2 regions of the Limnohabitans sp. TEGF003 genome follow, and region 2 is predicted to be linked to the other one. Evidence: predicted binding sites of a transcription regulator. Region 2 holds the regulator's gene; the other holds the start of a gene.
The links. Region 2 encodes FNR, which switches genes on or off when oxygen is low (the NO sensors DNR and NnrR bind a similar motif). Its sites were predicted from a motif close to TTGATNNNNATCAA; they were not measured.
Positions count from the first base shown of each region.

Region 1: a site for FNR is predicted at 1,343-1,356, ahead of ACZ5RT_RS14965 (universal stress protein). Genes of this name have one in related genera too.

Region 1 covers NZ_AP029225.1:3,136,491-3,139,692, forward strand. Annotated here, with positions in the region: gene ACZ5RT_RS14955 (LysR family transcriptional regulator) at 1-420, shown strand, start outside; gene ACZ5RT_RS14960 (metallophosphoesterase) at 417-1,289, shown strand; gene ACZ5RT_RS14965 (universal stress protein) at 1,418-1,840, shown strand; gene ACZ5RT_RS14970 (TetR/AcrR family transcriptional regulator) at 1,920-2,543, opposite strand; gene ACZ5RT_RS14975 (alkaline phosphatase D family protein) at 2,649-3,202, opposite strand, start outside.
Region 2 covers NZ_AP029225.1:2,010,193-2,013,394, forward strand. Annotated here, with positions in the region: gene ccoG (cytochrome c oxidase accessory protein CcoG) at 1-330, shown strand, start outside; gene ACZ5RT_RS09955 (nitrogen fixation protein FixH) at 360-644, shown strand; gene ACZ5RT_RS09960 (hypothetical protein) at 661-966, shown strand; gene fnr (fumarate/nitrate reduction transcriptional regulator Fnr) at 944-1,663, opposite strand; gene hemN (oxygen-independent coproporphyrinogen III oxidase) at 1,872-3,202, shown strand, end outside.

The DNA of each region.
Region 1 (3,202 bases), 1.1 Mb from region 2:
TGCGTGATGCGACAAGGCCACCCACTGGCCAAGCAGCCCATGACACTGGACAGGTATTGCGCCGCCCGGCACCTGTTGGTGAGTTTTTCAGGTCGGCCCTATGGCTTTGTCGACGAAGCGCTGGCCACGATTGGTCGACAGCGCCGCATCGTGATGACGGTGAACCAGTTTTTCACCGCCGGGCAGGTGGTGGTCAACTCCGACCTGCTCACCGTGCTGCCGCGACACTTTGTACCGACCACCGGCATGGGCGATCAGTTGCTGCTGCGTGAGCTGCCGCTGGACGTGCCCCCCGTGCATGTCGAGGCTTTGTGGCATCGGCGGCTGCAACACGACGGCGCGCACCAATGGCTGCGTGAGCAGCTGCTGCAAGTGGCGAAAGCGGCTTTCGACACCGAAGCCACGGGGGTAATGGCATGAACATCCAGCTCCTGTCGGACCTGCATCTGGAGTCCAACCCCGGCTTCATGCCCACGCCCGCGCCGGGTGCCGATGTGCTGGTGCTGGCCGGTGACATCGGCTCGTACCAAACCGGCTCGGCACTGGCCGCGTCCGGCGATGGCGACTTTGGCCTGGCGCGGTTTTCGCCGCTGCACGGCTGGCCGACGCCCGTGCTGTTTGTGCCCGGCAACCACGAATACGACGGCCTGGACTTTGACCAAGCCCACGCCCGTTTGCAGGGCACCTGCCAGCGCTTGGGCATCACCTGGCTGGAGCGCGAGGTGCTGGAGCTGGGCGGTGTGCGTTTTGTCGGCACCACGCTGTGGACCGATTTCGATGCGCTGGGGCCGCTGGCAGGCCAGACCTTGCCAGACCCCACATCTGCCAAATTTCCGGCCCACTTTCACCATCCCAACAGCCAGTACACACGCCAGCTCAAGGCACGTGAGAAGGCTTTTCGGGCGGCCAACTATTACCTGCGCAAAACCCTGACCACACGCCGTGGCGAGCCCTGGCTGGCCGAGGGCCTGCGCGAGCAGGCCCTGCAATGCCAAGTCTGGTTGAGCCAGGCCTTGGCCCAGCCGTTTGACGGACCCACCGTGGTCATCACGCACTTTGCGCCCAGCCTGCACAGCGCTGATCCGCGTTACGGCCACGTGCCGGGCACGGCCGGTTTTTGCAATGCACTGGACCACTTGCTGCCACATGCCCAGTTGTGGCTGCACGGCCATTTGCATTGCGCCAGCGACTACACCCAACACGGCTGCCGCGTGGTGGCCAATCCGCTGGGTTATGCGCACAAAAACGAGCAGCTGCAATTCCAGCCTGGCTGCCTGCTCGCACTCTGAATGAATGCCAGATCACATGGGGTCACACACGCCCCGGCATCCCGTCAAATTTCATGACCCAAGTCAAGACAGGGCTCTGAGGCTGCGGTTAAAGTCAAGACTTCTTTGATCCGCAACAGGAGACCTTCATGAAAATCTTATTGGCCGTTGATGGCAGCGAATACACCAAAAAAATGCTGGCCTACCTGACCACGCATGACGAACTGTTCAGCGCGAACAACAGCTACACCCTGCTGACGGTGAATCCACAACTGCCCCCCCGTGCGCGCGCAGCCGTGGGCAAAGAAGTGGTCGACGCCTACCAACGTGAAGAAGCCGAAAAAGTGCTCGGCCCGGTCACCAAGTTCCTGTTGCGTCACGGCATCGACGCCAAGACCGTGGCCAAGGTGGGCCATGCGGGCGAGACCATTTCCAAGACCGCCGACAGCGGCAAGTTTGACCTGGTGGTGATGGGCTCACACGGCCACGGCACGCTGGGCAACCTGGTCATGGGCTCGGTCGCCACCCAGGTGCTGGCACATTGCAAAGTGCCCGTGCTGTTGGTGCGCTGAGCATTGGGGTATCAGCCCGGCCCTTAGCCAGCATTCGCGAGCAGGGGCTCGCTCCCACCGGGAAAAGCGAACCTCAAACTCAGCGGGCGCTCAGGCCGTCGAAACAGGTGCTCATCACCAGGTCGAGGATTTGTTCGTCGGTGTGCTGCTCGCCCATTTTGAGGAACTCCAGCACCGGATCGCAGGCCCGTGCAAACAGGGTGTAGAGCACAGCCACCGCAGGCAAGGCTTGGTTGATCTGACCTTGCGCCTGGGCTTTTTCAATCCAGCCGCCCAGCGCATCGCTGACTTCCATCAAGCCATCCATGTAGTCCTTGCTGGCCATCAAGGTGGCCCGCAGGCTGGAATTCTGGCTGGGCAAGGAAGGCATCAGGCCTTGCAGTTTGAGGGTCATCGTCCAGCGGGTCACCGCCTTGAGCTTGTCGATGGCCGCCTGTTCGGCAGGCAAAGTCGAGATGAACTCTTGCGCCTTGCGCATGGCCGTCACCATGGCCGCGCAGGCCAGCTCTTCCTTGCTGGTGAAGTGCTTGTACAGACTGGCCTTGGCAATGCCCACCTCGGCCGCCACTTCGTCCACCGTCATCGCGTCAAAGCCTTTTTCGGCCAGCAATCGGTTGACCGACTGGATGATGGCCGTCTCTCGGGCGGCGAGCATCTGGACCTTGAAGGATTTTTTGGGCGGTGTACGGGCTTCTGTATTCATCGGCGGATTCTAGCCCGGCAGACCAAAAAAAGACCCTGCGGTCATCCCTAAGCCTGTTCAATTCAAACCGCGAGAGTCCCGTTTATCCACACGGGCCGGTGGGCGTCAGGCTTTTTGCAAGCCTGGCACCCCCGCGCGAACAACCCACTGCCCCTGCGAGCGAAAAACCCCGTCCGCCTGGGCCGGGTTGGGGGTGGTTCTGAACTCTGCCGCCACGCCCTCGGGCCGCACATCCAGCACGGTGTAACCGCGTTCGTCCGAGCGGGCATGCAAGATGTCCGGGTTGCTCTCGCGGATTTGGGCCAACAACTTCTCACCTAGACCGCGTGAGGTGACCGATGTGGTCACGATCTCGCTGGCCACCACAGGCGAGCGCTCGTCGTTGGCTTGCACGCGCAATTGGGCTGCCACGTTCATGTGCACATCGCCGCCCAACAGCACCACATTGGACACCCCTGCCTGCGCCACCGTGCCGAGCAGTCTGGCCCGGGCTTGCGGGTAGCCGTCCCAGCCATCGGTGAAGGCACTGCGCCCCAAAGGCGTGTTGACGCCACTCGAACTCATTTGTGTGGACTGCGCCACCAGTTTCCAGCGCCGGGTGCTACGCGTCAGGCCCTCGGTCAACCATTGCTCTTGCGCCGCGCCCAGCATGCTGCGCG
Region 2 (3,202 bases):
GACATCGAACGCGACCGTGCCACTTTGGCCCGCATCGTTGCAGGCGGTCAGATCGAGAACGTGTACCGCCTGCAAATCATGAATGCAGCCGAACACCACTTGAACTTTGAGTTGCAGATCGATGGCTTGCCTGGCCTTAAGCTGGTGGGTGAGCCAGAGGTGCAAGTGGCCGCCACCGAGTCCCGCTGGGTCTCGGTGCGTTTGCAGCTGCCCTATGATGCGGCCGCTGCGGGCTCGCACCCGATCCATTTCCGCATCGCCTCACGCGCGCCCGATGGCCAAGTGGTGGGACAGTTGAGCGAGAAAACCGTGTTCCTGGTTCCCCGTTGATGGGTGACCTCCTTTTCAGAAAGACACACATGAACAACGCACTGCGCAAGCCCCAAGAGGGTCAACCCTGGTGGCGCTTTGGCCTGGTCTGGATGGTGGTGGGCGGCCCGGCCGTGGTGGTCGTGGCGGGATTGGTCACGTTTTACATTGCCGCCAGCAACCCCGACCCGGTGCTTCAGGTGACGCCGCGCAGCGCCATGCAGGAACGCCAGGGCATCACGCATGCTCCAGCCATGCAAGGCCGCAACCACGCGGCCACGGGCGAATTGCCCTCAGCGGTCCAGGCGCCTGCTGCCGCACCGACTCAACCCTGAGGCGAAGGGAGACACCATGCGGGCTCAACGTTGGATGTGGATTGCCTGGCCTGCCTTTTTGGTGGCCGGACTGATGGAAATGCTGGTGTTCGCCTTCGTCGACCCGCGAGACCTGCACTGGTTCGGGCGCGATCTGGACTTGTCCAGGCAAGCGATTTACACCTTGGCTTTTTTCGCGTTTTGGGGTCTGACCATGCTCTCCAGCGCCCTGACCACGCTGCTGGGCATGTCCCCGTTTGAAGTCAACCGCTGCCCGGTAGCGCCGGGCGATCGCCCGGCAGACTGTGCGCAGGGCGGCGTCAATGGCACGCGTTGTTGTTGACCAGACGCTGCAGGCCTTCGGTGTCCAGAATGCGGACATGGCGTTGTTTGACTTCCACCATGCCTTCCTCGACGAATTTGGAGAAAGTGCGGCTGACGGTTTCGAGCTTCAAACCCAGGTAGCTGCCGATTTCCTCGCGCGTCATGCGCAGCACCAGCTCGGACTGGGAAAAGCCACGGGCATGCAGACGTTGCACCAGATTCAGCAAAAAAGCGGCCAGTCGCTCTTCGGCCCGCATGCTGCCCAGCAGCAGCATCACGCCGTGTTCGCGCACGATTTCGCGGCTCATGATTTTGTGCACATGGCTTTGCAGCGCGGTCACCTCGCGTGAAATCTCTTCGATGCGGTCAAACGGCATGACACAGACCTCGGCATCTTCCAGGGCCACCGCATCGCAGGTGTGCTGGTCGTTCACGATGCCATCCAAACCAATGATTTCGCCTGCCATCTGAAAACCCGTGACCTGGTCGCGTCCATCTTCGGTGGCCAGGCAGGTTTTGAAAAATCCCGTGCGGATGGCGTACAGCGAGGTGAACTTCTCGCCGTTGGTGAACAAAGTGGTCCCGCGCTTGACTTTGCGGCGCACCGCCACCAGATCGTCGAGGCGGTTGAGGTCATGCTCGCTCAGGCCCATGGGCATGCACAACTCACGCAGGTTGCAATTGGAGCAGGCGACTTTGATGGCTTGGGGATTCATGGTTGATCTCATGGTTGAGAAATGGATTTGCCTTAGATCAAGTCTTGAGCTTATACCGAAAACGACCCCGAATTTCAGGGTATACCCTGTCTGTGCAGGAAATCCCGGGAAACCGGTAAAGCGTTTGACTTGAGTCAATACAAGCGTGGGGGCAAACAGGCAAAGTCGCACCATTGTTGTGAACACATTCGAATTAAGGGGCAGCCGCATGTCCGTCATCACGCCTGAATTGCTGACACGTTTTGACGTGCCCGGTCCGCGTTACACCTCCTATCCCACAGCGGATCGTTTCGTCGAAGCCTTTGGCGAGGCCGACTATGTGCAAGCCTTGGTGCAGCGTCAATCGGGTACGGTGGGCAAGCAGACACCGCTGTCCTTGTATGTGCACATCCCGTTTTGCGAATCGCTTTGTTATTACTGCGCTTGCAACAAAATCATCACCAAACACAAAGAGCGTTCTGCCGCGTATTTGAAATACCTCGGCAAAGAGGTTGAACTGCACACCCGGCACCTGGGGCGAGGGCAGTCGGTCAGCCAGTTGCACTTGGGTGGCGGCACGCCCACTTTCATGAGCGACGAAGAGCTGCGCCAACTCATGGCCATGCTGCGCGAGCATTTTGAATTCGTGCCGGGCGGTGAATACTCTGTCGAGGTGGACCCGCGCACCGTGGACGACAGTCGACTGGCCGTGCTGGCCGAATTGGGCTTCAACCGCCTGAGTTTCGGCGTGCAGGACTTTGACCCTGCGGTGCAAAAAGCCGTGCACCGCATACAGCCGTCCGAGCAGGTGTTTCAACTGGTTCAAGCGGCTCGCCGCCTCGGCTTCGAGTCGGTCAACGTCGATCTGATTTACGGCCTGCCTCTGCAAACCCCCGAGTCCTTTGACCGCACACTTGAGCAGGTGAAAAGTCTGCGTCCTGACCGCATTGCGCTGTATGCCTATGCGCACCTGCCCGAACGCTTCAAGCCCCAACGCCGCATCCATGCGCAAGAATTGCCCTCGGGTGCAGCCAAAGTGTCCATGCTGTCGCGCTCGCTCGACGCCTTGACCGATGCGGGTTATGTCTACATTGGCATGGACCACTTCGCCTTGCCCGACGACGCCTTGGCCGTGGCCAAAAGGCAAGGGCGTTTGCACCGCAACTTCCAAGGTTACAGCACGCAAGCCGATTGCGACCTGATTGCCTTGGGCGTCTCCTCCATCGGGCGGATCGGCGCGACTTACAGCCAGAACGCCAAGACCATGGAAGAGTACTGTGACCTGCTCGATCAGGGCCACTTTCCAGTGGTGCGGGGCCTGGCGCTCACGCGCGACGACCTGATTCGCCGCTCGGTCATCATGGCGCTGATGTGCCAGGGCCATTTGCAATACGAGTCCATCAACCTGGCCTGGTTGGTCGATTTCAAAACCCTGTTTGCCAAAGAGCTGAGCCAGCTCGAAGACATGCAGTCGCAAGGCCTGGTGGCGCTGAGTGACTCCGGCATCCAGGTCACCGCCATGGGCTGGTTTTTTGTGAGGGGCGTGGCCATGGTGTTTGA